DNA from 4 places in the Streptomyces sp. NPDC055243 genome. Region 1 is predicted to be linked to each of the others. Evidence: riboswitches for the same ligand, from Rfam matches in the RefSeq annotation. Region 1 holds a riboswitch; each other region holds the start of a gene.

The links. Region 1 has a riboswitch for cobalamin ahead of ACIGXX_RS31535 (energy-coupling factor ABC transporter permease). Riboswitches for the same ligand answer to the same signal wherever they lie in the genome.
Region 2: linked by a shared signal. The riboswitch ahead of ACIGXX_RS18880 (ABC transporter substrate-binding protein) and the one ahead of ACIGXX_RS31535 (energy-coupling factor ABC transporter permease) in region 1 are both predicted to bind cobalamin.
Region 3: linked by a shared signal. The riboswitch ahead of ACIGXX_RS22715 (cobalamin biosynthesis protein) and the one ahead of ACIGXX_RS31535 (energy-coupling factor ABC transporter permease) in region 1 are both predicted to bind cobalamin.
Region 4: linked by a shared signal. The riboswitch ahead of ACIGXX_RS19205 (CbtB-domain containing protein) and the one ahead of ACIGXX_RS31535 (energy-coupling factor ABC transporter permease) in region 1 are both predicted to bind cobalamin.

Annotation. Positions count from the first base shown of each region.
Region 1 covers NZ_JBITWR010000013.1:14,084-21,393, reverse strand. Annotated here, with positions in the region: gene ACIGXX_RS31550 (ATP-binding cassette domain-containing protein) at 1-292, opposite strand, end outside; gene cbiQ (cobalt ECF transporter T component CbiQ) at 289-1,038, opposite strand; gene ACIGXX_RS31540 (energy-coupling factor ABC transporter substrate-binding protein) at 1,045-1,437, opposite strand; gene ACIGXX_RS31535 (energy-coupling factor ABC transporter permease) at 1,437-2,192, opposite strand; cobalamin riboswitch at 2,222-2,406, opposite strand; cobalamin riboswitch at 2,661-2,879, shown strand; gene metE (5-methyltetrahydropteroyltriglutamate--homocysteine S-methyltransferase) at 3,041-5,362, shown strand; gene ACIGXX_RS31525 (NACHT domain-containing protein) at 5,464-7,310, shown strand, end outside.
Region 2 covers NZ_JBITWR010000006.1:51,822-59,131, reverse strand. Annotated here, with positions in the region: gene ACIGXX_RS18885 (FecCD family ABC transporter permease) at 1-917, opposite strand, end outside; gene ACIGXX_RS18880 (ABC transporter substrate-binding protein) at 1,022-1,981, opposite strand; cobalamin riboswitch at 2,025-2,181, opposite strand; gene ACIGXX_RS18875 (M67 family metallopeptidase) at 2,145-2,567, opposite strand; gene ACIGXX_RS18870 (amino acid permease) at 2,653-4,122, opposite strand; gene ACIGXX_RS18865 (DUF2017 domain-containing protein) at 4,500-5,096, opposite strand; gene clpS (ATP-dependent Clp protease adapter ClpS) at 5,108-5,422, opposite strand; gene ACIGXX_RS18855 (nicotinate phosphoribosyltransferase) at 5,503-6,831, shown strand; gene ACIGXX_RS18850 (nicotinamidase) at 6,980-7,310, shown strand, end outside.
Region 3 covers NZ_JBITWR010000007.1:381,598-388,907, forward strand. Annotated here, with positions in the region: gene ACIGXX_RS22705 (putative cobaltochelatase) at 1-1,349, opposite strand, end outside; gene ACIGXX_RS22710 (cobyric acid synthase) at 1,416-2,924, opposite strand; gene ACIGXX_RS22715 (cobalamin biosynthesis protein) at 2,921-3,862, opposite strand; cobalamin riboswitch at 3,984-4,119, opposite strand; gene ACIGXX_RS22720 (hypothetical protein) at 4,299-4,550, opposite strand; gene ACIGXX_RS22725 (inorganic phosphate transporter) at 4,563-5,837, opposite strand; gene ACIGXX_RS22730 (GH25 family lysozyme) at 6,030-6,677, opposite strand; gene ACIGXX_RS22735 (class II aldolase/adducin family protein) at 6,862-7,310, shown strand, end outside.
Region 4 covers NZ_JBITWR010000006.1:117,790-125,099, reverse strand. Annotated here, with positions in the region: gene ACIGXX_RS19220 (kelch motif-containing protein) at 1-1,680, shown strand, start outside; gene ACIGXX_RS19215 (glycoside hydrolase family 6 protein) at 1,847-2,881, opposite strand; gene ACIGXX_RS19210 (ANTAR domain-containing protein) at 3,043-3,798, shown strand; cobalamin riboswitch at 4,102-4,223, shown strand; gene ACIGXX_RS19205 (CbtB-domain containing protein) at 4,256-4,477, shown strand; gene ACIGXX_RS19200 (CbtA family protein) at 4,498-5,310, shown strand; gene ACIGXX_RS19195 (class F sortase) at 5,291-5,956, opposite strand; gene ACIGXX_RS19190 (hypothetical protein) at 5,972-6,511, opposite strand; gene ACIGXX_RS19185 (HAD-IIA family hydrolase) at 6,581-7,310, opposite strand, start outside.

The DNA.
Region 1 (7,310 bases):
GGACGACCAGTTGAACGGTGGTGCGCAGCCGGGTCAGGCCCTTGCGGTCGTACGTCACGGGCGTGCCCCCGAGCGTCAATCCGCCCCGGTCCGGACGGAGTCCGCCGCTGAGCAGCCGCATGAGAGTGGTCTTGCCGCTGCCGTTGCGCCCGAGCAGCGCGAGGGCGCGCCCCTCGGTGACGTCGAAGTCCAGGCCGCTGAGCACGGTGGGCCCGTCCTCGTAGGCGTAGGAAGCGGCGCGCAGAGCGACCAAGGACCCGCCCGGTTCGCGAGGAGCGCTCGGCTCGCTCATGGAAGAAGCCTTTCCAGTACGAGGGTGAGGGCCACCAGGCCCGTGAGGAGTACCGCGCTGACGGCCACGAAGCGGCGGGAGATCCGCGCCTCGGGCACGAGCACCCGCAGCGTCCCGTCGTAGCCGCGCCCGGCGAGCCCGGCCTGCAGCCGGCCCGCCCGGTCGAAGGCGCGCACGAACGCGGTGGCGCCGAGGCCGCCCAGCGAACGCCAGGTGGCGGCCCGGGTGGTGTGGCCCAGGCGCGCGGCCTGCGCCTGCCGGATCCGGCTCATGGAGTCCAGGAGCAGGAAGCTCATGCGGTACATGACGAGGGCCACGTCCACCACCGGCGCCGGTACGCCCACCTTCACCAGGCGGGGCAGCAGGTCCGACATGGGCGTGGTGAAGGCGAAGAGCAGGACGCCGAGCGAGGCCGCCGACGTGCGCAGGAGCAGACCGCCCGCGCGTGCGGGGCCGCCGTCGGCGAGCGTGACGAACCCTTCGGGGCCGCCGAGTTGCACGATCAGGGTCAGGGCGCCGGTGACGCAGAAGCCGAGCGGCACGCGGTAGGCGCGCCACAGTTTGCGCGGCGGCACACCGGCGGGCCCGAGCAGTACGGCGAGCGCGGCGACCAGGACCAGGGCGGCACCCGGCCAGGGCGGCAGAGAGACGGCGAGGACGGTGAAACCGAGGCCGAGCACGGCCTTGTCCACGGGGTGGCGGCGGCGCCAGCGACTGCTGTGCGCCGCCGCGTCGATGGGCAGCACGCGGGGTCAGACCTGCTCGGTCTCGGCCCGGGCGCTCTCCCCGTCGGCGGTCCGCTCCGTGGCGGCCTTCCCGGCTGTGGCGGCCTTCTCGGCCAGTGCGAGCTCGGCGCCCTGGCGGCGTCCCTTGCGCAGACCGAAGTAGTACGCGAGGACGCCCGCGCCCAGCGCCGCCTGAAGGGCGAAGAGCGCGGACTCGATCTCCCCGGAGGGGGGTTCGTACAGCGGCGAGAACCAGGGTTCGTAGTCCGGCTCGATCTCGGTGATCGCGGTCTCGGCCTGGGCGTCGGCCCCGGCGAACGGCTCCTTCTCGTCGTCGCCGAGACCGAGCGCCAGCGGCAGCACGGCGAGCGCGGCGACGATGAGGAGGAGCAGAGTGTTGATCTTCGCGTTGCGGCTCATCAGGCGCTGGCCCCCGTCTCCGTCTGCTTCTCCGTCGTCACGTTCTTCTCTGCCGTCACGTTCTTCCCTGCGGTCACGGCCGCTGACGACTTGTCCCGCAGCAGGACGCCGAGCCGGGTGAGCTCACCCTTGCTCGACTGCACGAGCAGCCGCATCACCACGACGGTGAGCAGGCCCTCGCTGACGGCCAGCGGGATCTGGGTGACGGCGAAGATGCCGCCGAACTTGCCCAGGGCGCCGAGGAATCCGCTGCTCGGGTCGGGGAACGCCAGGGCCAGCTGGACGCTGGTGACGCAGTACGTGGACAGGTCGGCGACGAAGGCGCCGAAGAACACGGCGACCATGAGCGGCACGTCGTACCGCTTCAGGAGGCGGTAGACGGCGTATCCGGCCCATGGCCCGACGATCGCCATGGAGAACACGTTGGCGCCGAGCGTGGTGAGCCCGCCGTGGGCCAGCAGCAGCGCCTGGAACAGCAGCGTGATGGTGCCGAGGACCGCCATGATCGGCGGCCGGAACAGGATCGCGCCGAGGCCCGTGCCCGTCGGGTGCGAGCAACTGCCCGTGACGGAGGGGATCTTCAGTGCGGAAAGGACGAAAGTGAAGGCACCGGATGCGCCCAGGAGCAGGGTGCTCTCCGGGTGCTCCTTGACCTCACGCGTCAGGGAGCGGACTCCGTGGACGACGAACGGCGCGGACGCTACGCCCCAGGCGATCGCGTGCGCCGGCGGGAGGAAACCCTCGGCTATGTGCATGGCTAAGCAGACCCTCTCCAGCACCTCGTGGATGGACAACGCGCCTTGGCCGGTCTCCTGGCTGACGGGTCGTACCGACCGGACTCCGCCTTCCCGGGTGCGTGAGCACCCAGTGGCTGCCGCGAGGGCTGGAGCCGGACTTCCCGATCACAGTGGCGAGGGCCGCACCGGCATCACACCGGATTTCCCGAGCACCAAGGCGTGGTGACCCTAGTGCTCGATCGAGCCTCCTGACAACTTGCGGGACCGCCCCGGCTGTGGCACGCGCGAGCGCACACGACCAGGGCGTACGCCCCTGGTCAGCCCATGTGCCTCGACCGTGTGCGCCCGGCTCGCGCGAGGTTCAGGAGTGGGCGGGCCATCGATCGCGCGACGGTCCTGGAGCTGATGGCGGACCGCCCCGCCGCCGTGTCTCACCTCACGGTCCGGAATGTGATCAGTACTGCCCAAGAGGCCGGACCACCCCTTAGCCTGACCGGTGCAGCTGGTTCGCCCTGTCCGCCAGGCAGGAGCGTCGTAAGAGGGAACCCGGTGGGAATCCGGGACTGCCCCGCAGCGGTGAGTGGGAACGACCGCCGTCATGAGCACTGGATCCGAGCGCGGATCCGGGAAGCGACGGCCAGTAGGAACCTGTTTCGGCAGGTGTGCCCGCGAGTCCGAAGACCTGCCCGTTGCCCGTACGTGACCCCTCACGTGCGGACATCCCGGTGACCTCGTGGGCGGGTCGGCGTCGGATCAGGTGGAGCACCGTGCCGCAGGCGCGCGTTCGGTCCATCCGGTCCGTCATCCCTTCGCGTCCGTGTCCCGTCCCCGGGATGCTCAGGAGTCATCTCGCGAAGGAGATTTCCGTGACAGCGAAGTCCGCAGCCGCGGCAGCACGGTCCACCGTGTACGGCTACCCCCGCCAGGGCCCCGACCGGGAACTGAAGAAGGCCGTCGAGGGGTACTGGAAGGGCCGCGTCACCGCCGACGCCCTCCGGGACACCGCGGCGCAGCTGCGCCGGTCCACCTGGCGGCATCTGGCCGACGCCGGCATCGACGAAGTGCCGACCGGCGACTTCTCGTACTACGACCACGTCCTGGACACCAGCGTCATGGTCGGCGCGATCCCCCAGCGGCACCGCGAGGCCGTCGACACCGATCCGCTCGACGGATACTTCGCGATGGCCCGCGGCACCCAGGACGTGGCGCCGCTGGAGATGACCAAGTGGTTCGACACCAACTACCACTACCTCGTACCGGAGCTGGGCCCGGACACCGTCTTCACCGCCGACTCGGCCAAGCAGGTCGCCGAGCTGAAGGAGGCGATCGCGCTCGGCCTCGCGGCCCGCCCGGTCCTCGTCGGCCCGGTCACCTATCTGCTGCTCGCCAAGCCCGCGCCCGGCGTGGCCGCCGGCTTCGAGCCGCTCACCCTCCTGGACCGTCTGCTTCCCGTGTACGCCGAGGTCCTCGCCGACCTGCGCGCCGCGGGCGCCGAGTGGGTGCAGCTCGACGAGCCCGCCCTGGTCCAGGACCGCACCCCGGCCGAACTCAACGCCGCCGCGCGCGCCTACCGCGACCTGGGCGCCCTCACCGACCGCCCGAAGCTCCTGGTCGGCTCCTACTTCGGCAGGCTCGGCGAGGCGCTTCCGGTGCTCGCCAAGGCACCGGTCGACGGCCTCGCCCTGGACTTCACCGAGGCCGCCGCCAGCCAGCTCCAGGACCTCGCCGCCGTCGGCGGTCTGCCCGGCAAGCGTCTTGTCGCGGGCGTCGTCAACGGCCGCAACATCTGGATCAACGACCTGGAGAAGTCGCTGTCCACCCTGGGCACGCTCCTGGGCCTCGCCGACCGGGTCGACGTCTCCGCGTCCTGCTCCCTGCTGCACGTCCCGCTGGACTCCACCGCCGAGCGGGACATCGACCCGCAGATCGCCCGCTGGCTGGCCTTCGCCCACCAGAAGACCGCCGAGATCGCCACGCTCGCCCGCGGCCTGGCCCAGGGCACGGGCGCCATCGCGGCCGAACTGTCGGCCAACCGCGCCGACTTGGCGTCCCGCTCGGGCTCCGCCCTCACCCACGACCCGGCCGTACGCTCCCGCGTCGCCGCCGTCACCGAAACCGACGCCCGCCGCGCACATGCCTACCCGGAGCGGGCGGCGGCCCAGCGGACGCGGCTGGGCCTGCCGCAGCTGCCCACGACCACCATCGGCTCGTTCCCGCAGACCGCCGAACTGCGCACGGCACGGGCCGACTTGCGTGCGGGACGTATCGACACCGCCGGGTACGAGGAGCGCATCAGGAACGAGATCCGCGAGGTCCTGGCCTTCCAGGAGAAGGCGGGCATCGACGTCCTGGTGCACGGCGAGCCCGAACGCAACGACATGGTGCAGTACTTCGCCGAGCAGCTCACCGGCTACCTCGCCACACAGCACGGCTGGGTCCAATCCTACGGCACCCGCTATGTGCGCCCGCCGGTCCTGGCAGGGGACATCTCGCGGCCCGAGCCGATGACGGTGCGCTGGACCTCGTACGCCAACTCCCTCACCGACCGTCCCGTCAAGGGCATGCTCACCGGTCCCGTCACCATGCTCGCCTGGTCCTTCGTCCGCGACGACCAGCCGCTCGGCGACACCGCGCGCCAGGTCGCCCTCGCCCTGCGCGACGAGGTCGACGACCTGGAGACGGCGGGCACTTCGGTCATCCAGGTCGACGAGCCCGCTCTGCGCGAGACCCTGCCGCTGCGCGCCGCCGAGCACCCCGCGTACCTGGAGTGGGCCACGGAGTCCTTCCGCCTCACCACCAGCGGCGTACGCCCGGACACCCAGATCCACACGCACATGTGCTACGCGGAGTTCGGCGACATCGTCCAGGCCATCGACGACCTCGACGCCGACGTCATCAGCCTGGAGGCCGCCCGCTCGCACATGCAGGTGGCCCGCGAACTGGCCGAGCACGGCTACCCGCGCGAGGCGGGTCCCGGCGTGTACGACATCCACTCCCCGCGCGTACCGAGCGCGCAGGAGGCGGCGGCCCTGCTGCGCAAGGGACTTGAGGCCATCCCCGCCGAACGGCTGTGGGTGAACCCGGACTGCGGCCTCAAGACCCGCGGCTGGCCCGAGACCCGGGCCTCCCTGGAGAACCTGGTCGCGGCGGCACGGGAGGTGAGGGCGGAACTGCCCGAGCGTCGCTGACCCGAACAAGCGGACCGGGGCGGCCATGTGGGGACGCATGGCCGCCCCGCCCGCCATGATGGACGCACTGGCCGTTCCGTCACGGAGCTGGGAGGCGACCGGTGCCCAGGGGGATGAGTTACGCGGACGCGGTGCGCCTGCTGGGCGGGGCGGACAGTCCCGCGCTCGCGGCCCTCGACCGGCTGACCGGCGGCGCGCTCCTGGTGGCCACCGGCGGCGGGTCCGCTCTGGCGTTGAGCCTGTTCGACGCCCGGGGCGAACTGGCCCGCCTGAGCCGGTCCCTGTTCTCCGGCCTCGCGGAGCGCTCGCGCGGCCTCGGCCGGTTCGACCGCACTCAACGCCTTGCAGCGGCGCACGCCGTCGTGGTGTTGGCCTCGTACTTCGACACGCTCAAGGAACTCGATCTCCCCTTCGACGGGCGGGAGTTGAGTGTCGGCAGGGCGGACGCCCTCCGCATGACCACCGGCCGGACGCCGGAGTCCGGGCGGCTCGCGGCCCTCGCGGACGAGCTGCTGCACGCCGAGGTGCCGATGCCCGCGCCGCACCGTCCCTACGAGTCGGAGCTCGTTACGCTGCGCGGCTTCTACGGCGGGCTCTCCGATCAGGTCCTGGAGTACGTGTCGGGCTGTGCGGCCTGGGAGGCCGTGCCGGAGCGGGAGCGGGAGGAGCTGCGGGCCTCCCTGGTGGAGTCCGCTCCCCGACGGGCCGTATCCGCGTACGAGATCATGTACCGGCGCCTCGCGGCCGAGTTCCCCGAGGTGGCCGTCTGGGTCAGCATCACCGACCACCAGGCGACCCGTCACGAGGTCCGCCGCATCGAAGGCACGCTGCGGCACCTGGAGGAAGCGGTCGCCAGGGCGGCCGACGGGCGGGTCGCGGCCGAGCGGTACGTGGCGTTGAACCGCGCGTCGCGGGCGGCGATGAACGCGCCATTGCTGTCCCTGGAGGACCTTCCCGAGGGCCTGGTGGTCCCCACGCTCGGCGCGGGATACATCTCCCCGGACTTCAAGGTGGCCGCTTTCGGGGCGGCCGACCGCCTCTCGGAGGAGTCCTGGTGGGAGGAGCGCCCCGTCCACCAGGACCTGGAAGGCTATCTGGCGGGTCTGTTCACCGCGCCGCAGGCCGTGGAGACGCCGCTCCTGCTCCTGGGGCAGCCGGGGTCGGGCAAGTCCGTGCTGACCCGCGTCCTGGCGGCGCGGCTGCCTGCCGACGACTTTCTCGTCGTACGGGTGCCGCTGTCCGCCGTACCCGCGGACGCGGCGATCCAGGACCAGATCGAGACAGCGATCCGCGACGCCACCGGGGAGGCCATGGCCTGGCCCGACGTGACGCGCACGGTGCGCCGTGCGCTGCCCGTCGTCCTGCTCGACGGCTTCGACGAACTCCTCCAGGCCACCGGTGTGAGCCAGTCCGACTACATACAGAAGGTGGCCGCCTTCCAGCAGCGCGAGGCCGCGCACGGCCGCCCGCTGGCCGTGGTCGTCACCAGCCGTACGGCGGTCGCCGACCGGGCCCGCCTCTCGCCGGGCGGCATCGCCGTACGCCTTGAGCCCTTCAGCGACGAGCAGGTGACGCGGTGGCTCGACCTGTGGAACCGGACCAACGCGGGGTACTTCCGTCACCAGTCCCTGCTGCCCCTGTCTCCGGAGCATGTGCTGACGCAGCGTGAACTGGGCTCCCAGCCGCTGCTGTTGCTGATGGTCGCGCTGTACGACGCGCAGAACAACGCGTTCCGGCGCGAGCACGGAGAACTCGCGGGCTTCGACCTCTACGAACGGCTCCTGGCCCGCTTCGCGGCACGCGAGGTCAGCAAGAGCGATCCGGGGCTGACCGCAGAACAGCTGGCCCACGCGGTGGAGGCCGAGCTGCTGTGCCTGTCCGTGACCGCCTTCGCCATGGTCAACCGCGGCAGGCAGTGGGTCACCGAGGAGGAGCTGACGGCAGACCT
Region 2 (7,310 bases), on a different contig from region 1:
GCCCGGTGCGCGGCGCCGACCAGCATCCGGGCCGCGTGCGGCACCATCAGGCCGACGAAGCCGATGGCTCCGCTGTACGCGACGAGTACGCCGGTCAGGAGCGAGGCGAGGACGAAGACGGCGGCGCGGAAGCGGGCCGTGTCCAGGCCGAGGACGGTGGCGCCCTCCTCCCCCACCAGGAGCAGGTCGAGCGGGCGGGCCAGGGCGACGAGCAGCGCCGTGCCCACGATCAGGGCGGCGGCGGGCAGGGCGAGCATGTCCCAGCGGGCGCTGCCGAGGCCGCCGAGGGTCCAGTACAGGACCTCCTTCAGGTGGTCCGTGCTGTCGGCCATGATCAGGATCAGGCTGGTCAGGGCGGAGAGGATGTACGAGACGGCCACCCCGGCCAGGATCAGCCGGCCGGTGGCGAAGCCTCCGCCGCCGGACCTGGCCAGGGTGTAGACGACGAGCAGGGAGAGCAGCGCGCCGGCGAAGGCGGCGGCCGGAAGGGTGACGGTGGTGGCCAGCCCCGCGCCCAGGCCGAAGACACTGCCGAGGACGATGACGGCGACGGCTCCCGCGGAGGCACCGGAGGAGACGCCGAGCAGGAACGGATCGGCCAGCGGGTTCCTCACCAGGGCCTGCAGGACGGTGCCGATGACGGCGAGCCCGGCGCCTACGGCTGCGCCGAGCAGCACCCTGGGGAGTCGCACGTCCAGCACGATGGTGCGGAACGGGGAGGGCTGCGCGCCGCCCGTCAGGATCTGAAGGACGTCGGCCGTGGGTATGCGGACCGAGCCCAGCGCGAGACCCGCGACGACTGCCGCCGCGAGGGCTGCGCAGAGCGCCGCTATGACTGTCGTGTAGCGCAGCCGTCCGCGGGTCGGTGTGATCCTGGCGGGGCCTTCCCCAACCCCGCCCCTTCCCGGCTGTGACATGTGCGGCTCCGCCGCGGGCCGCTCCGGCGCGGGGGCCTTGGTCGCCGTCATCACCGGCTCCGCCGAGTTCGTCCTCAAACGCCGGACGGGCTGAATCCGCCCCCTCACAGCTGGTCCGCCAGCTTCTTCACCGCCCCCGGTGCCCGCACCCCCACCACCGTGTCCGACAGGGGCAGGACCGCGAAGCGCTGATGCTTGACGGCGGGGACGTCCGCGAGGACCGGGTCGTCCAGGAGGCGCTTCTTCTTCTGGGCGACCGTCGTGCCGCCGTAGTCGAGGATCACGATCACCTCGGGCTTGCGGTCGACCACCGACTCCCAGGACGCGTCGCCGAAGGACTTGTCCAGGTCGGCGAAGACGTTGCGGCCGCCGGCCCGCTCGATGATGTCGTTGCCGATGCCCCGGCCGCCCGCCGTGAACGCGGTCTTGTCGCCGCTGTCGTAGACGAAGACCGGGATCGGCTTCCTGGACTTCGACTTCGCTTCCGTCGCGGACAGTTCGCGCTTGGCCGCGCCCACCCACTCGTCCGCCCGCTGCCGCACGCCGAACGTGCTGCCGACCTCGCGGACCTCCTGGTAGACGTCGTCCATCGACACGGCCCGCTTCGCGCAGCCCTCGACGTTGAGGCGGCTCTCGATGCCGGACTTCGCCAGGGCCTTGCGGCTGCGGCCCTCGCCCGCCTGGAAGGCGCTCGCGTAGCCGCCGTAGACGAAGTCGGGGTCGGCGGCCAGGAGCTTCTCGTACGAGGGGTATTCCTTGGCGAGGACGGGGGTGTCCGCGTACGCCTTCGCGTACTTCGGCAGGACCTTGTCGTCCAGGTACGCCGTGCCCGCGATGCGGTCCTTCAGGCCCAGCTCCAGCATCACTTCCGTGACGTGCTGGTTCATCGTGACGGCGCGCTTCGGCGGTGCTTCGTACGTCGTCTTCACGCCACAGTTGGTGACCGTGTACGGGAAGCCCCGCGTCTTGGCCTGCGGCTTCGCGTCGGTGCCGTCGGAGGACGAACACGCGGCGAGCGGGACCAGCAGCGCCGCGGCGACAAACACGCGTAGGGGACGGGACATGGCTGAGCTGCCTCCTCCAGGGGATTCCGCGTCCCCTGCGTCGTGGGAGAAGAGGGCGGCAGGTCAGTTCCTGACTGCCCCGCCCGCGAAGGGTGGGGTCACAGTGGCGGGACCGTGCCGGATTCGCACCGGCTTCCTGGGTCCTGCCGCCTCAAGGTGAAGCTCAGTATGCCTGGACGACCTTCACCTCTTCTTCGGTGACCTCGCCCTCGACGATCCGGAAGGAGCGGAACTGGAACTCGCCCGCGTCGTCGGCGTCGGCCGTGGAGACCAGGACGTAGTGGGCGCCCGGCTCGTTCGCGTACGTGATGTCCGTGCGCGAGGGGTACGCCTCGGTCGCCGTGTGCGAGTGGTAGACGATCACCGGCTCCTCGTCGCGGTCGTCCATCTCGCGGTAGAGCTTGAGCAGGTCACCCGAGTCGAACTCGTAGAACGTGGGCGAGCGGGCCGCGTTCAGCATCGGGATGAAGCGCTCGGGGCGGCCGGTGCCCTCCGGGCCCGCGACCACACCGCAGGCCTCGTCGGGGTGGTCCTGGCGCGCGTGCGCGACGATCTGGTCGTGGAGGGCCTGGGTCAGGGTCAGCATGGCAGCCAGGATAAGCAGAAGGGCCCGCCCGTACCGAAGGATGGTACGAGCGGGCCCACATGCTGGGACGAGGGGTGTTACGGCACTACTTCACCGCGTCCTGCGGCTCGGCCTTGTCGCCGCCCGCGGGCTGCGCGCCCCGCTTCTGCATGATCAGGTAGCCGACGCCGAGGATCAGGGCCCACACCGGAGCCGCGTAGAGCGAGATCCGCGCGTCCTTGTCGATGCCCATCATCACGATGACCATCCCGATGAAGGCGAGCGCGAACCAGCTCGTGTACGGAGCGCCCGGCGCCCGGAAGGTGGACTGCGGCAGCTCGCCGCGGTCGGCCTTGCGGCGGTACTTGATCTGGCAGACCAGGATCATGATCCAGGCCCACATGCCGGAGATGGTCGCGAAGGAGACGACGTAGTTGAACGCCTCGCCCGGCCACTGGTAGTTGATCCAGACGCCGACCAGCATCAGCGTGGCGGAGAAGGTGGTGCCGACCAGCGGCAGGCCGTTCTTCGTCAGCTTGGTGAAGAACTTCGGGCCCTGGCCGTTGAGCGCCAGGTCGCGCAGCATGCGGCCGGTGGAGTACATGCCGGAGTTGCAGGAGGAGAGCGCGGCCGTCAGGACGACGAAGTTGACGATGGCGGCGCCGATGCCCAGGCCCATCTCCTCGAAGGCCGCGACGAACGGCGAGACGCCCGGCTGGAACGTGGTCCACGGGACGACCGAGAGGATCATGATGAGCGCGCCGACGTAGAAGACGGCGATGCGCCACGGCACGGTGTTGATGGCCTTGGGCAGGACGGTCTTGGGGTCCTTGGACTCGCCCGCGGTGACGCCGACGAGCTCGACGGCGAGGAAGGCGAACATCACGATCTGCAGCGTCATCAGCGTGGAGCCGATGCCGTTCGGGAAGAAGCCGCCCTGGTCCCACAGGTGGGACACGGACGCGGTGTCACCGGCGTCGGAGAAGCCGATGGTGAGGACGCCGGCGCAGATGAGGATCATGCCGATGATCGCGGTGACCTTGACCATCGAGAACCAGAACTCGAGCTCGCCGAAGAGCTTCACGGAGATCAGGTTGGCGCCGTACAGGATGACCGTGAAGATCAGCGCGTAGGCCCATTGTGGAATGGAGCCGTGCGTCCAGTACTGCATGTACTGGGCCGCCGCCGTGACTTCCGTGATGCCGGTCACGACCCAGAAGAGCCAGTACGTCCAGCCGGTCACGTACCCGAAGAACGGGCTGATGAATTCACGCGCGTACTCCGAGAAGGAGCCCGACACGGCGCGGTACATGAGCAGCTCGCCCAGGGCCCGCATGATGAAGAAGATGACGAGGCCGGCGATGGCGTACGCCAGGATGAGGCTCGGACCGGCCTTGTGGATGGCCTTGCCCGCGCCGAGGAACAGGCCGGTGCCGATGGCACCGCCGATCGCGATCATCTGGATCTGCCGGGCACCTAGCCCGCGCTGATAACCCTCGCCTGACGAGCCGGGCGAACCGCCCGCGCCGTCGGCCTCATTGCCGTCGTGATGCTCTTCGACCTGCACTGAGGTCATGGTGACGCCTTTCTCCACGCTAGATCCGTGAGCCCGCAGTCTGCGTCATGGCCACGGATCAGGTCCTGATCCCCCCGGATATGGATGGAGTGCTACCGGCGGTCTGCCGGCCCGAGCGCCACCGGTGACATGGGTGGCGTCACCGAGTGGTCGTGAAGATTTATCACGGTCGCAATAGTGATCGGTTCATCCGCGTGTGGCCCACACCACGAGAAGAACCGGACAAAATTCCCCTGACGCGTCAAACACGGGCAATGAAGTGACACGATCGTTATCCGGATTTGAGCGTCCGCTGAGCGAACGCGAGGTAACCGCTGCTACATACAACGACTTTGCTGTGACATTCAGCCCTCGCCGTCAGCCCTCGGCCCTCAGCCTCAGTCGATGAGCGTGCCGACCAAGGTCTCCTGCAGACCGCCCAGCCAGAGATAGGCCATCACCATCGGCTTGCGCGGATCGGAGTCCGGCAGCTGGTAGAGCACGTCCGTGTCGTCCTCGTCGGTCACTTCCAGGCGCGCGCCGATCGCGAGACGCAGGTCGTTGAGCGCGCCGAGCCAGTGCCGCGACTCGTCGGCGGACAGCTTCAGGACGGCGCCGCCCTCGCCCCTGGACGTCATGGCGTCGAGGCAGCGGATCACCACCAGGGCGTCGTCGCGCTTCTTGGCCCGCAGGTCGTTCTCGGTGAAGCGCCGGAACTCCGAGGAATACGCCCGCACTTCCTCCTCGTCGGCCTTCTCGCTGCCCGGACCGCCGTACGCGTCCGGCAGCAGCCGCTGGAGGACCGGGTCGGTGGGCGGCTCGCTGGGGCCCTCCGCGAACAGCTCCGCGAGCGGGTCGTCGGAGGCGTCCTCGGCCGGGCCCGGCCCGATCAGCTCCAGGAGCTGCACGGCGAGGGACCGGATGATCGAGATCTCGACCTCGTCGAGCGCGACGGCCGCGCCGCCCCCGGGAATGGCTTCGAATTGTCCTGGCATCAGATGCGTCGCTACTTCCGGTCCTGCTGGAGGGTGGCCCACAGCCCGTACCCGTGCATGGCCTGTACGTCGCGCTCCATCTCCTCGCGGGAGCCGGTGGAGACGACGGCACGGCCCTTGTGATGCACGTCCATCATGAGCTTCGTGGCCTTCTCCTTCGAGTACCCGAAGTAGGACTGGAACACATAGGTCACGTAACTCATCAAATTGACCGGGTCGTTGTGGACCAGCGTGATCCATGGGACGTCCGGCTCCGGAACGGCGAAGGTCTCTTCGTCCGATTCGGGGCGGGTGATCTCTGCGGGAGCCGTACTCACTTGTCCCATGCTGCCACTCGCAGGGGGCCCTCGCACAAATGGACTCACGAAATCGTCAGAGTGACGAGATGCGGGGTAGCATCCTTCGTATGAACACAGCGGACCTTGGGCTGCCGGTGGATGTTCCGTCGACAGCGCTCTTCACGGATCACTACGAGCTCACGATGCTGCAGGCCGCCCTGAAGGCCGGCACCGCCGATCGGCGCTCCGTCTTCGAGGTCTTCACCCGCAGACTGCCCGAGGGGCGCCGCTACGGCGTGGTGGCCGGAACCGGCCGGGTCCTGGACGCCGTGGAGAACTTCCGCTTCGACGCCGACGTCATCGGCTTCCTGCGCGAGCGCCGCGTGGTCGACGAGGCGACCCTCCAGTGGCTCTCCTCGTACCGCTTCAGCGGCGACATCTGGGGCTACCCGGAGGGCGAGGTCTACTTCCCCGGCTCGCCGATCCTGCGCGTCGAGGGCTCCTTCGCCCAGTGCGTGCTCCTGGAGACGGTGATCCTCTCCATCCTCAACCACGACTCGGCGATCGCGGCCGCGGCGTCCCGGATGGCCTCGGCCGCCGGTGAGCGCCCGCTGATCGAGATGGGCGCACGGCGTACGCACGAGCTGGCGGCCGTCGCCGCGTCGCGCGCCGCCTACGTCGGCGGCTTCGCCACCACGTCCGACCTGGCGGCCGGCTTCCGCTACGACATCCCCACGGTCGGCACGTCGGCCCACGCCTTCACCCTGCTGCACGACAACGAACGCGACGCCTTCCAGGCCCAGGTCGACTCCCTGGGCCCCGGCACGACCCTGCTCGTCGACACGTACGACGTGACCGAGGCCGTCCGCACCGCCGTCGAGGTCGCCGGGCCCGAGCTCGGCGCCGTGCGCATCGACTCCGGCGACCTGCTCCTGGTCGCGCACCGGGTGCGCCAGCAGCTGGACGAGCTCGGCGCGACGAAGACGAAGATCGTCGTGACCTCCGACCTGGACGAGTACGCCATCGCCTCGCTGGCCGCGGCGCCCGTGGACGCGTACGGCGTGGGCACGCAGCTCGTCACCGGGTCCGGGCACCCGACCTGTTCGATGGTCTACAAGCTGGTGGCCCGCGCCCATTCGGCCGACACGAAGGCTCCGCTGGAGCCGGTGGCCAAGAAGTCGCTCGGCGCCAAGTCCTCGGTGGGCGGTCGCAAGTGGGCCGCGCGGCGGCCCGACGAGCACGGGGTGGCCGAGGCCGAGGTGATCGGCACGGGTGCGGTGCCGGTGGAGCTCGCCGACCACCAGCTCCTGGTCGAGCTGGTCAAGGGCGGTGAGGTGGTGGCGCGCGAGCCGCTCGACACCGTGCGCGACCGGCACGCGGCGGCGCGGGAGCGGCTTCCGCTGTCGGCCACGCAGCTGTCCAAGGGCGAGGCCGTCATTCCGACGGAATACATCTGAATCAGCTGATTGTGCGCCGGAGCGGAGGGCAGGGCGTTCGAACGCCCTCTCCCGTATCGCAGACGGAGTCTCTACGCTCGGTTCATCCGGCCGAGTCCCCCTCCCTCCTCCCACCGCCTACGAGTCTTGCCGAGCCGAAGGACACCCGATGCGCCGCGCTCTGATCGTCGTCGATGTACAGAACGACTTCTGTGAAGGCGGCAGCCTCGCGGTCGCCGGGGGCTCCGACGTGGCCGCCGCGATCACCGAGCTGATCGGCCAGGCACCCGCGGGCTACCGGCACGTGGTGGCCACCCGCGATCACCACATCGACCCGGGCGACCACTTCTCGGACCACCCGGACTACGCCCGCTCCTGGCCCCCGCACTGCGTGGCGGGGACGGAGGGCATCGGGTTCCACCCGAACTTCGCGCCGGTCGTCGCGTCCGGGGCGATCGACGCGGTCTTCGACAAGGGGGCCCACACGGCCGCCTACAGCG
Region 3 (7,310 bases), on a different contig from region 1:
CGCCGGGCCCCGGTGGTCCGCCCGTGCTCGGTCCGCGCCCGGGAGCGCCGGCCCGCCGCGCCCTCGCCCAGGCCGGGCACGCTCAGCATCTTCGTACGGAACGGCTCGGAGGCGCGCACGGCCTGCTGCTCACCGCCGCCGGTACCGGCAGCGGGTGCCTGCGCGGGGGAGGAGTCTTCGTCCTGCCCGCTCCCGGCGTCGTCGGCGGCCGGTGCGTCATGGGCGTCACGCTGGTCGGGCACGTCAGGGGTGTCGGGCCCGCCCTGCGGTGGCTGCCCGCCCCCGCCGGGGCCGTCGCCGTCGGGGTCGTCGTCGCCGTCGTCCCCTCGGTCACTGCCGTCGTCGGCCTGCTCCAGCGTGTCGTCGAGCTTGTCCTCGTCGAGCCCGGGGGCGTCGAAGGGGTTGCGCCGACGCCGGTGCGGAAGCGCGAGGAGAGCGGCCTGCCGCACATCCTCGGCGAGCACGTCGTCGCGCCCCGCCCAGGCGGCAAGCGCCGTCGCGGTGCGCGCCATCACGATGTCGGCCCGCATCCCGTCGACCTCGAAGGCCGCGCAGGTGGCGGCGATCTGCCGCAACGCCTTGTCGCCGAGCCGCACGTGAGGAAGCAGCGCCCGCGCGGCGACGATCCGCTCCCGCAGCTCGGACTCGTCGTCGTGCCACCGCGCGGCGAAGCCTTCCGCGTCGTCGTCGTACGCGAGCCTGCGCCGCACGACCTCGACCCGCTGATCGGTCTCGCGCGACGCGGCGACCTCGACGGTGAGCCCGAACCGGTCGAGCAACTGCGGGCGCAGTTCGCCCTCTTCGGGGTTCATGGTGCCCACGAGCAGGAACCGTGCGGCATGCCGCACGGACACGCCCTCGCGCTCCACGTACGAGGCGCCCATGGCGGCGGCGTCCAGGAGCAGGTCGACCAAGTGGTCGTGCAGCAGGTTGACTTCGTCGACGTAGAGGATGCCGCGGTGGGCGTCGGCGAGCAGGCCGGGCTCGAAGGCCTTCACGCCCTCGGAGAGCGCCCGCTCGATGTCGAGCGCCCCGACCAGACGGTCCTCGGAGGCTCCGACGGGCAGCTCGACCATCCGTGCGTCCCGCACCGACGCGCCACCGGCGTCGTGCGGACCGTCGGGGCAGGCGGGGTCGGGGGCGGCCGGATCGCAGGAGAAGCGGCAGCCGGCGACGACGGGCACCTGCGGCAGCAGGGCCGAAAGGGCGCGCACGGCGGTGGACTTGGCGGTGCCCTTCTCGCCGCGTACGAGCACGCCGCCGACGGCGGGCGACACGGCGTTGAGCAGCAGGGCGAGCCGCAGGTCGTCCTGCCCGACGAGAGCGGTGAACGGATAGGGGGTACTCACAAGGCCTCCATGGCGTGGTTCGGGGCGGGGCAGGGGACAGCGGGTCTCACCGGTCCCCCTCCGCGGTCATGAGGGTGCCCCCGGTGCGATGAAGGGGAGGCCGGACGGGGGGCCGTTCTCGATCAGGCCGAGCAGCGCGTCGGTGTCCGCGTGCTCCTCGATCAGATCGCCGAGCAGATCGAGCTGCTCCTCGCGCAGGGCGCCGAAGCTGGTGTCGGGCGCGGGCACGAAGCGGCGTCCGGCGGCGCGGGCGACCTCGGTCAGGAAGCGGCGCCGGAACGCGTCGCTCTCCAGGGAGCCGTGCCAGTGCGTGCCCCACACCTCGCCGACGCGGCAGCCGTCCAGGAAGGGCTCTCCGCCCAGGACTTCGGCGACGCCGTGATGGATCTCGTACCCCTCGACGGGTTCGCCCAACGCCTCGCCGACCGGCCGCGCGAGGGTCTTCTCGCGCTCGAACCGCACGCGCACGGGCAGCAGCCCGAGCCCGTCCACGGCCCCCGCCCGCGACTCGACGTCGTCCTCGATGTGCTCGCCGAGCACCTGGAAGCCGCCGCAGATCCCGAGCACGGGCCGCCCCTCGGCGGCGCGCCGCGCGATGGCGTCCGCGAGACCGCGCTCGCGCAGCCACTCCAGGGCGCGCACGGTGCCGCGCGTGCCCGGCACGACCACGAGATCGGCGTCGACGAGCTCGTCGGCCCGGTCCACGAACCGCACCACGACGCCGGGTTCGGCGGCCAGGGCGTCCACGTCCGTGAAGTTCGACATCAGCGGCACGGCACAGACGGCGACCCGCAGCACGTCCTCACCGACCGGCGGGGTGACGGCGGACTCGCGCACGGCGCCCCGCAGGGACACCCGCAGGCCGTCCTCCTCGTCGATGCCGAGGCCGTGCTGGAAGGGCAGCACACCGAACGTGCGCCGCCCGGTGAGCCCGAGCAGCATGTCGAGCCCGGGTTCCAGCAGCGAGACGTCGCCCCGGAACTTGTTGACGAGATACCCGGCGACCAGTTCCTGGTCCTGTGCGCTGAGCAGCGCCGTCGTCCCGAAGAAGGAGGCGAAGACGCCACCGCGGTCGATGTCGCCGACGACGAGGACGGGGAAGCGGGCGGCCCGCGCGATCCCCATGTTCACGATGTCCGTGCGCCGCAGATTGATCTCGGCGGGGCTGCCCGCGCCTTCGCAGATCACGGCGTCATAGCTGCCCCGCAGTTCCTCCAGGCATCCCACGACGGTGGAGAGCAGCGCTTCCTGCCGTCCACCGTGGTAGCCGCGTGCGCTCATCTCGCCCACGGCCTTGCCCATCAGGACGACCTGGCTGCTGCGGTCGCTGCCGGGCTTGAGCAGCACGGGGTTCATCAGCGCGCTCGGCTCGACCCGGGCGGCCTGCGCCTGCATGGCCTGGGCCCGTCCGATCTCGGCGCCTTCGCGCGTGACGAAGGAGTTGAGGGACATGTTCTGCGCCTTGAAGGGCGCGACGGAGACCCCCTTGCGGGCCAGCCACCGGCAGATGCCCGCGGTGACGACGCTCTTCCCCGCGTCCGATGTGGTCCCGGCCACGAGCAGTCCACCACTCACGAGGCGCCGCCTTTCCGCATAGTGCTCACCACTGCCGCGACCCCCAGGGCCAGCAGTCCGACCCGCCGCGACAACCGCACGGCCCGCTCGATGTCCGTCACGTCGACGGCCCGCCCGCTCGTGTTCAGGACGGGCCGGTGCTCGACCCGGCCTCCGTACGAGAGGCTCCCCCCGAGCCGTACCCCCAACGCCCCGGCGAAGGCGGACTCCACGGGCCCCGCGTTGGGGCTCGGATGCTTGGCCGCGTCCGCGCGCCAGGCGCGCAGGGCTCCCTTCGGAGCGTCCCCGGCGACGGCGGCCAGCACCGCGGTGAGCCGGGCGCCCGGCCAGCCCAGAACGTCGTCGAGCCGCGCGGAGGCCCACCCGTAGCGCCGGTACCTCACGGACTTGTGCCCGACCATGGCGTCGAGCGTGTTGACGGCACGGAAGGCGACCAGCCCCGGCACCCCGCCGACGGCGCCCCACACGAGCGCACCGACCACCGCGTCGGAGGTGTTCTCGGCGACGGACTCGACCACGGCCCGCGCGATGCCGTCGGCGTCCAGAGCCTGCGGATCGCGCCCGCACAGATGCGGCAGCCGCTCCCGCGCCACCTCGACGTCCCCGGCGGCGAGCGCCCCGCCGATGGCCCGCGCCTCACGCCCCAGCGAGGTCCCGCCGACCACGGCCCAGGTCGTGGCGGCGGTCAGCGCGACGGACGCGGCGCGTGAGTCACGTACGAGAGAAGAGGCCAGGGCGGCGGCACCGGCCGCGCCCCCGGCGCACACCACGGCGTGCAGGGCGCCCCACCCGCGGTGGTCACGCCACAGCACACGCTCGACGGCGCCCGCGGCCCGGCCGAACGCGGCGACCGGGTGCCCGCGGCGAGGATCGCCGAGCAGCAGGTCACCGAGGAGGCCGGCGGCGGCGCCGTACGCGAAGTCGCGGTCGGCACGCACGGGTTCAGCCGACCGGAAGGAGGAGAGGAGCGAGGGGCCCGGCCTGGAAGGGCAGGGGCACAGAGACCGGCAACGGGCGGCCGCGCATGGCGATATGTCCTCACTCAGGGTGTCCGCGCCCTGGTTCGACGTGACCGGCGGCGAGAGTTCCTGGCTTCCGAGGAGGGGGCTCCCCGATGACAGTGGCGGGACCGCGCCGGATTCGCACCGGCTTCCTCTCCTGCCGCCGTAATGGCTCCGGCAGTCCACCACGCCCGCGAACGCCCGTCAACTTGCCGTTGACCTGGTACGGGAGAGTGTGCCGAGGCCCACATGGGGCCGGTTTCCCGGCGTCGGCGTGCGTCGGCGCGGGCCGGGCACGGCGGACACGCGAAAGCCGGGTGGGACGCACTCGTCGAGGCGTGTCCCACCCGGCTCCCGTGAGGCCGAAGTGCCGTCAGGCGACGATCAGGTAGATCCCGTACGCCACGGCCGCCAGGCAGAGCGCGAAGCACGCGTACGCGCCCGTGCGTGCCGCCACGGGGACGGTGCCGGCGGTGGTGCCGGCGGTGGTGGAAGAGGCGCCGGACGTGGCCGCCTCGCGCTTGGAGAGGCCGACGATGCCGAGGGTGAACAGGCCCACCAGGGCCACCGTCACCCCGAGGCTGACTCCGAACACGGAGCCGAGAGCTGCCCAGTCGATGTTCATGGTGAGTTGTCCTTACACCGTGGCGGGCCGGGCGGGATCCGCCACGGTGCCGGTCGGGGCCGGGATGGTGGCCTTGACGAAGTCGACGTCGGCGCTTGCCACGGCCGACCCGGTGGGCGGCGGCGAGACGGCGGCCATCGCGGTGGTCACGACACCGGCGGGCTCGGCGCCGGAGGGGCCGCCGATCTCGTCGTCGGCGACGTTCGTGTGGTCGACGGCGTTGCGCCGGGAGAGCACCCAGATCACGGCCGAGCCACCGATGAGCAGCGCGGCGGTCGCCGCGACGCCCCAGGGGCCCTGCTTGGTGAGGAACTCCGCGCCCGCGCCGACCAGACCGGCGGCCGGGAGCGTGAGGCCCCAGGCGACGAACATGCGGGTCGCCGTGGACCAGCGGACCACACCGCCCTTGCGGCCGAGGCCCGCGCCCATCACGGCGCCCGAGCAGACCTGGGTGGTGGAGAGCGAGAAGCCGATGTGCGAGGAGGCGAGGATCGCGGTCGCGGCGCTGGTCTGGGCGGCGAAGCCCTGCTGCGGCGCGAGGTCCGTCAGGCCCTTGCCCATGGTGCGGATGATGCGCCAGCCGCCGAGGTAGGTGCCCAGCGCGATGGCGACACCGGCCGAGACGATGACCCACATCGGGGGGTTGGCACCCGGGTTCAGGACGCCGCCGGTGATCAGGGCGAGCGTGATGATGCCCATCGTCTTCTGCGCGTCGTTCGTGCCGTGCGCCAGCGAGACGAGGCCCGCGGAGGCGATCTGGCCGGTGCGGTAGCCCTTGGCGGTCGCCTTGGTGTCGGTGTTGCGCCCGATGCGGTACGTCAGGCGCGTGGCCAGCGTCGCGGCGATGCCGGCGACGAGGGGCGCGGCGATCGCGGGGATCAGGATCTTCGTGACGACGGTGCCGCCGTCGATCGACGACCAGCCCATCGACATGACCGCGGCACCGATGAGGCCGCCGAAGAGTGCGTGGGAGGAGCTGGAGGGCAGGCCCACCAGCCAGGTCAACAGATTCCAGAGGATCGCGCCCACCAGGGCCGCGAAGATCACCTCTGTCTTCAGTCCGTCCTCGTTGACGATCCCGCCGGAGATCGTCTTGGCGACCTCCACCGACAGGAAGGCGCCGACGAGATTCAGCACGGCGGACATGGCCACCGCCGTCTTGGGCTTGAGGGCGCCGGTCGAGATGGTGGTGGCCATCGCGTTGGCTGTGTCGTGGAAACCGTTCGTGAAGTCGAACACGAGAGCGGTAACGATCACGATCCCGAGGAGAAGCGTGATGTGTTCCATTTACCCAGGCTTCTGTTGGACGTCAGTGGCAAGTGGAACGTAGGCAACCTGGGTGAACGGAAAGTGAACTGGGCCGGGCCGTGCGGTGACCCAATTCGGGGCACCGTCACTCCGGTTCCGCCGGGGTCCTGCCGGGGATCGGCCGGAGTGGCGGTGCGAGGCCCGGAATCCGGGCTTCCGAGGGTGTCTGGGCTACCCCCGGGCGAACCTCTTCAACTGGTTCGGCGAGCCGTTGAAGAGATTCTGGTCACCCGGCAGTCTGCCGCCGTTGTCGTACTGCCAGATGGTCAGGTGCGACCAGCCCTTGGGCAGCGCTCCCGACGTCGACGACCAGCGTGCCAGCCACAGCGGGTGATGCGCGCCGTAGGCCCGGCTGCCGCCCGTGCAGGTGTTCCACCACTTGGTGGTCGTGTAGATCACGGGGCGCCGCCCCGTCCGCCGCTTCACCTCGTCGCTGAAGGACTTGATCCAGTTGACCATGCCGGTCCTGCTCATGCCGTAGCACTTCCGGCGGCTGTACGGATTGTGCTCGATGGCCAGGGCCGGCGGCAGTGTCATGCCGTCCGCCCGCCACCGTCCACCGTGCCTCATGAAGTACGCGGTTGCCCGACTTCTTGCCCGACGACTTGCTCGGCACGGCGAAGTGACGAAGCGTGCGCCCTTGCTCTTCGCCTTCCGCCAGTCGACGTTCTTCTGGTGCGACGAGACGTCGTGCCCTCTCGCCTTGCCCGCCGCCGAAACCGGAATCTCGGCGAGGGCGGTCCCCCCGAGGGCCAGAGTCGCCACCGAGGCCGCGATGACGCGGGCGCGGTGGCGGGACGGTTTGTGGTCACGAGCCATATTTCCCCCCGGATGACGACGTATGGGACAAAACCCCCAGATGGTATTGGAAGATCATTCAATGTCGGTCGACCACCGGCCAAGCCAATCAGTGGCAAAGGGTGTTTTGTGCCGATGCGTGCTCTTACGGACTTCTGGGCTCCGCACTACGGTGGCGCGGCCCGGCGGCTGGCAGGATCACGGCATGACGGAGCAGCAGGGCGACGACCGGCAGGACGCGATGGAGCGGGCGTGGGACGAGCTGGTGGCGGCGGCCCGCAGAACGGTGGCGGACGGCCTGGTGGTCGGCACGTCGGGCAACGTCTCGGTGCGCGTCGGCGGCACGATCCTGGTCACCCCCAGCGGCGTGCCGTACGACCGGCTGGGGCCGCGGGACGCGGTCGGTGTCGACGTGGACGGCAACCAGCTCTTCGGCGATCTCGCCCCCACCAGCGAACTGCCCATGCACCTGGCGGTCTACCGCACCACGTACGCCAAAGCCGTGGTCCACACCCACGCGGTGCACGCCACCGCCGTCTCCACCCTCGTCCCCGAGCTCCCGCCCATCCACTACATGGCGGCCGCCCTCGGCGGCCCGGCCCGGGTCGCCCGGTATGCGCCCTACGGCTCCGAGGAGTTGGCCGAGAACATGCT
Region 4 (7,310 bases), on a different contig from region 1:
AACAACCAGAAGAACTTCGACGCCAAGAAGTTCGACACCCGCCTGTGGGACCCGGTCAAGAACACGATCAAGAAGATCAAGACGCCCGTCGACCTCTTCTGCACCGGCCACACGCAGCTGGCCAACGGCAATCTCCTGATAGCCGGCGGCACCCAGCGCTACGAGAAGCTCAAGGGCGACATCACCAAGGCCGGCGGCCTGATGGTGGTGCACAACGAAGACCCGGACAAGCCGATCACGCTGCCCGCGGGCACGAAGTTCACCGGCAAGAAGAACGGCAAGACGTTCGTGTCCAAGGACCCGGTCGTCGTCGAGCGCGCCAAGAAGGTCTTCGACAAGGCGACCGGCGCGTTCGTCCGCAACGAACCGGGCCTGGGCCGGGTGTACGTGGAGGCGCAGAAGAGCGGCTCGAAGCACGAGACCGGCACGCAGGACAACTACCGCGTGCAGGGCCTCAAGGGCGCCGCCACCCGCAACACGTACGGCATCGCGCAGAAGCTCGCCCTGGACAAGAAGGACTTCCAGGGGATCAAGGACGCCTTCGAGTTCGACCCGGTCGCCGAGAAGTACATCAAGGTCGACCCGATGAACGAGGCGCGCTGGTACCCCACGCTGACCACGCTCTCGGACGGCAAGGTGCTCAGCCTCTCCGGCCTCGACGAGATCGGCCAGCTGGTCCCGGGCAAGAACGAGGTCTACGACCCCAAGACGAAGAAGTGGACCTACACCAAGCAGGTCCGGCAGTTCCCGACCTACCCCGCCGTGTTCCAGCTGGAGAGCGGCAGGCTCTTCTACTCGGGTTCGAACGCCGGCTACGGCCCCGACGACGTCGGCCGCAAGCCCGGCACCTGGGACCTGGAGAAGAAGGGCAGCTGGAAGGGCATCCCGGGGATGAGCGACCCGAATCTCCTGGAGACCTCCAACACGGTCGAACTGCCGCCCGCGCAGGACCAGAAGTACATGGTGGTCGGCGGCGGCGGTGTCGGCGAGTCCAAGAAGTCCAGCAAGAAGACCCGCATCGTCGACCTCCTGGACGACAACCCGAGGTTCGAGGACGGCCCCGAGCTGGAGAAGGGCACGCGCTACCCGCAGGCCTCGACCCTGCCCGACGACACGGTGCTCATCTCCGGCGGCTCGGAGGACTACCGCGGCCGCGGCGACTCGAACATCAAGCAGGCGCGGATCTACGACGCCAAGACCGGCAACATGCGGCGGGTCGCGGACCCTGAGGTCGGCCGCAACTACCACTCGGGCTCGATCCTGCTGCCCGACGGCCGCGTGATGTTCTTCGGCTCCGACTCGCTCTACTCCGACAAGGCCAACACCAAGCCCGGCGAGTTCGAGCAGCGCATCGAGATCTACACGCCGCCGTACCTCTACCAGGGCTCGCAGCCCACGCTGACCGGCGGTCCCGAGGAGATCAAGCGCGGTGGCTCGGGGACGTATCGGACGCAGCACGCCTCGTCCATCAAGACGGCCCGCCTGATCAGGCCGAGCGCCTCGACGCACGTCACCGACATCGACCAGACGTCCGTCGCCCTCGACCTGAAGAAGTCGGCGGACGGCGTCACGGTGACGATTCCCGAGGAGAAGAGCCTGGTCGAATCGGGCTGGTACATGCTGTTCGTCACCGACGACCAGGGCACCCCGAGCAAGGCCCAGTGGGTCCACGTGCCGTAGCTCGCGTGGGCGCGGGGCGGGTGACTGCGCCCCCGTTAGGGGCGCGGGGAACTGCGCGCTCAGCCCGCGAAAAGCCGCAGTCGCGTCTGCCAGATGAATCGGCAGACGCGACTGCGGCTCTTTTGTGGTTGCTCGCGCAGTTCCCCGCGCCCCTTGCGGGGCGCTCCTACTTGGCCGCCGCCGCGAGGCTCTTCGCGTACTCGGGCCACCACTGACCGGCCTTCGGCCCGCCCCTGCACGTCCCGTCGGACTCACCGGGCCGCTTGATCCAGAGGTACGCGTCCACGAGCGGGTCGGACGTCTTGGTGGTCGGCGCCTCGCCGAGCGCGCGGCCCGGCGGGTTGCACCAGGTGTCCTTGCCCTTGGTGTACGGGCCGTTGCCGTTGCGCGCGGTGTCGATGACGAACGGCTTGTCGCCGATCTTCGCCGAGAGCTTCTTGCCGAACTCCGTGCTGGCCTCGGTGGTCTGGAAGTTCGAGACGTTGACCGAGAAACCGTCGGCCTGCTCGACGCCCGACCACTTCAAGGGCTCCCAGAGCGAGTCCGGGTTCTTCCAGCCCGCGTTGCCCGCGTCCAGGTACACCTTCGTGTTCTTCAGGGACTTGAGCTTCTCGATGGCGCCCTTGAGCAGGTCGTACCGCTCCTCGTGGAACTCCTCCGGCGTGCAGTTGTCGACCATGTGGAGCACCGCGTCCGGCTCCAGGATGACCGTGGCCCGCCGGTCGCCGATGCCCGCGGCGACCTGGTCGATGAACTTCCTGTATTCGTTGCCGTCGGCCGCGCCGCCGCCCGAATACTGGCCGCAGTCGCGGTGCGGGATGTTGTAGAGGACCAACAGGGCGTCGCGGTCGGCCTTCTCGGCGGCCTCGGTGAAGCCGCGCGACTGCTCCTCCGCGTTCTCCGGGACGATCCATTCGGCGACCGGCTGCTCGGCGATCTTGCGGATCAGCTCGGCGTCGTCCTTCTTGTCGTCCTTCTCGTACGAGGCGACCTGCTTGGCCGCGTTCCCCTCCGGGTTGACCCAGTACGGGTCGGAGCCCTTGGGCTGCTGCTTGATGGGCTGTCCCGACGATTCCTCGTTGCCCGAGCCGTCATCGGAGGAGCACCCCGACAGCAGCAGCGCCGCCCCCGCAAACGCCGCCGCAGCCTTCACCCCCCGGGCCGCGATCCGATGACCGCGGCCGGTGCCTTTGTGGTACATCCACTCCCCCTTGGGTGCACTGTCCGATTCTCAATCCTGACATACGCACTCCCGGCCCACGAGGCCCGCCCGTCGGCTGCGGAGACCTGTTGGAGACCTGTTACAGCTCGGCGCCCGGGGGTAGGCGCAGGGCGCGGGGTGGCGCTCATGGGGAGGAGATCATGCGGGATCACACCTCTGAACTACGGCTGGCCGAAGTCCTGGTGGAGACCACGAACACACTGGACGACGACTTCGACCCGGATCTCTATCTCAGCCGGGTCGCGGGCCACTGCGTAGAGCTGCTCGACGCCACTGCCGCCGGAGTCATCTTCGACGGCGCGGGCACACACTCGGTCGCCGCGGGCGGCCACCCACGGGACCTGGCGCTCGACCTGCTGGGGGCCCAGCAGAGCGGCGGACCCTGCGTGGAGAGCCTCGGCACCGGGCTGCCCGTGCCGCCGGTGCGGCTCGCGACGGCCGAACCCGCCAAGCGCTGGCCGGAGTTCACCGCGCTTGCCCGCCGCCGCGGCATCGGGATCACCTACGCGGTTCCGCTGCGCCAGCGCGAGGCCCTGCTCGGCGCGCTCAACGTCTTCGTGCCCGAGGCCACCCTGGTCCCGCACACCGACGGGGAGTTGCGTCTGGCGCAGGCGATCGCCGACGCCGCCGCGCTGGGGCTGCACAATCACCGCGCCTACACGGAGTATCGGGTCCTCGCCACACAGCTCCAGGGCGCTCTGACCAGCCGCGTACGCATCGAACAGGCCAAAGGCATACTCGCCGAACGCTGGCACACGGGTGTGGACGAGGCCTTCCAGGCGCTGCGACGGTACGCGCGTAGAGAACGGCTGGTCATGGAGCTGGTCGCCACCGAAGTGATCAAGGGATCGCTCGACGACACGGTGCTGCGCGGCAGTTGGTCCGAACCTTCCTGAAGGTCATCCCGGGAACCACCACCACCTGCGGCGATCACGGAGAGGAAGCGGGTCACGACTTGGCGTCAAACCACCCCTAGGCTCCAGCGCTCATCCGTTCTAGAGTCGTCTCAACGGCCCAAGCCCCCGGCCTGATCGTCCATCCCGTATTGCGGGGTTGGCCACCGAACCTCCCGCGCCGGCGCCGGGTTACTCCCGCAGCTCGTGCGCGCGCGGTCGAGGACCAGCCCGGTCGACGGCTCCGGGGGGAGCGGGCCGCCGACCGGGCCGGGTTGCTCCCGATCCGGGGCTCTCCGGGACAAGTCCATACATCGAGGCGACGGTTGCAGGAACCCGGTGCGATTCCGGGGCGGTCCCGCCACTGTGACCGAACGCCCGCGTGGCGTGCGGAAGTCAGGAACTGAGCCGTCGCACTCCTGCTTCGGGGCGTGGAAACCCCAGGAGGAGGCGCTTCGACATGTCACTGCACGCCGCGCCATCGCCCACCGAAAGCACGGCGGCGCAGGCCGCCACGGCCTCGGCCCGCGACTGGCTCATCGCGTCGGCCGCGGTCGTCATCGCGCTGGTCGCGCTCTACGCCGTCTTCTTCGACAACGGCTCGCTGCTCTCGGCGACCGGCGGCCATCTCCACGAGTTCGCCCACGACGGCAGGCACCTTTTCGGCGCCCCCTGCCATTGACCGGGGACGGACACGGCACCATGCCATCCCCTTCGTCCTCACCTGTTCTGCCCCTGCTCGGCCGGGGTCTCGTGGCGGGAGGCGTGGCGGGCCTCGCCGCCGGCCTCTTCTCCCTGCTCCTCGCCGAGCCGCTGATGGACCGGGCGATCCGCGCCGAGGAGAAGCGGACGGCCGCCCAGGAACACGCGCACGCCGCGCGGCACCACGAGGAGCTGTTCACGCGCTCCACCCAGCACGGCGGCCTGGTGGTCACCGCGGTCGTCGCCGGTCTGGCCGTCGGCGTCCTGTTCGCCGTGGCGTACGCGCTGGTGCACCGCCGCGACCCGTACGCGGCTCCGTGGCCGCGCGCCCTCACCTTCGCGGGAGCGGCCTTCCTGGCCCTCTCGCTGCTGCCCGGCCTGCGCTATCCGGCGAACCCGCCGGGCGTCGGCGACGCGGGCACGGTCGGCGAGCGCCAGGCGATGTGGCTCGCGGCCGTCGCGATCGGCGTCCTCGGCACGCTCCTGACCTGGCAGGTGTACGTACGTCTCGCGGCCAGATCCGTCCCGGCGCGGCAGCTCGCGGCGGCCCTCACGACGGTCGCCGTCCTGGCCGCGCTCTTCCTGCTCCCGGACAACCCCGACCCGGTCCCGGTCGACGCGGCGCTCCTGTGGGACTTCCGCGTCCTCTCGGTCGCCTCGCACGCCCTGCTCTGGTCCGTGTTCGCGGCGGTCTTCGGGGCCCTGGGCCTGCGGGCCGTCCGGGAAGGGGCCGTCAGGGGTGGCGCCAGGGGCGCGAGCGCGGCGGGAGTGCCCTCGCGCCCGGGCGCCACCCCTACGGCCCCACCCCGGTGAGGTAGGCGGACACCACCACGTTCGCCGAGTACGTCTTGGCGGTCCGGTCGAAGGTGCCGCCGCAGGTGATCAGGCGGAGCTCGGCGCGGCCCTTCTCGTGGGGGCCGTACGCCTTCTTCGCGTCGAAGCGGTCCCGGCTGATGACCTGGACGTCGTCCACGGTGAACTCCGCGACCGAGCCGTCGTCCCGGGTCACCCGGATCTTCTCGCCCGGCCGCATCGCGCTGAGGTCGTAGAAGACGGCGGGGCGCGTCTCGGTGTCGACGTGGCCCACGAACAGGGAGGTGCCCTCGGCGCCGGGGCGCGTCCCGCCGCCGTACCAGCCGACGGAGGCCGCCTCGGTGAAGGGCGGCGGATCGATGGCGCCGTCCCGGTCGAGCCCGCGGGCGATCACGGGCGCCCGCACCTTCAGCGAGGGAACGTCCACGCTCAGCGGCCTGGCCGCACCCAACGGCTCGTGCGCGTCCGGGAGTTCGACGGCGAACGGCCGGCCCACCGCCGCCACGTCACCGTTCGTGGGCTCCGAGACACCGCCGCGTACGTCGGTGATCTCGCTGCCCCACAGCCAGAGCCCGACAAGCACCAGCGCCCAGGCGAGTCCGGTGAGGAACCGCCCGTGGCCCGCCGACCCCTCGTGGCCCGACATGTCAGTGGCCGCCCGTCACTCGGAGCGGCGCCGGCGGACACTGCGGAACGCCACGGCCACGGCCGCCACCCCCGCGAGCACCAGGCCGATCACCGCGTGCCGGGTGCCGGGCCCCGCCTCCTGGGCGTGCGCGGCCAGCTGCGCGGTGCCGCCGCCGCCCGCGCGGACCGGCGAGACGGGGGCGGTGTGGTGCCGGCCGACCTGCACGGTGCCCACGCCCTGGTGGGGGTGGCCGTCGCAGATGACGGTGATGTCGTACGAGCCCTCGACGCCGTTGCGGATCGTGGCGGAGCCGTTCAGGGAGTACTTCTCGCCGTCCCTGCCGGTGAGCTTCGCGTCCCCCGTGAACGCGCCGGACCCGGCGGACCCGGTCGTCCCTTCACACCCCGAGACGCTGATCTCGACCTTGGCCCCGGGCTCGGCGGTGGACGGGGTGACCGTGGCACGCACTTTGTCCTGCTCATGGGCGTGCGCCGGCACCGTGGCGACGACGGGGAGCGCGGCGAGGACAGCCGCCCCGGCTATGCCACGCAGGGTGAGTGTTCCTCTACGCATCGTGAACCTCCTGTTCCGAGGTTCACGCGCGGCGGCATCACACGCCTCCCGTGTGCGGCAAACGGGTGGTTATACGCGGTCCACCAGGTCGGCGATGGAGTCCACGACATTGGAGGGCCGGAAGGGGTGCTGGTCGATGTCCTTGCGGGAGGTGAGCCCCGTCAGGACCAGGAACGTCTCCATCCCCGCCTCGAGACCGGCCAGGACATCGGTGTCCATGCGGTCGCCGATCATGGCGCTGGTCTCGGAGTGCGCCCCGATGGCGTTGAGCCCGGTCCGCATCATCAGGGGGTTCGGCTTGCCCGCGAAGTAGGGGTTGCGCCCGGTGGCCTTGGTGATCAGCGCGGCGACGGCCCCGGTGGCGGGCAGCGGCCCCTCGGTGGAGGGCCCGGTCTCGTCGGGGTTCGTGCAGATGAAGCGGGCCCCGCCGTTGATCAGCCGCACGGCCTTGGTCATGGCCTCGAACGAATACGTCCGGGTCTCGCCGAGCACCACGTAGTCCGGGTCGTGGTCGGTCAGGACGTACCCGATGTCGTGCAGGGCGGTGGTGAGCCCTGCCTCGCCGATGACGTACGCCGTGCCGCCGGGCCGCTGGTCGTCCAGGAACTTCGCGGTGGCCAGCGCCGAGGTCCAGATGTTCTCGACGGGCACTTCGAGGCCCATGCGGTTCAGCCGGGCCTGGAGGTCGCGCGCGGTGTAGATGGAGTTGTTCGTCAGGACCAGGAAGGGCTTCCCGGACTCCCGGAGCCTCTTGATGAAGGCGTCGGCGCCGGGGATCGGAACGCCTTCGTGGATGAGT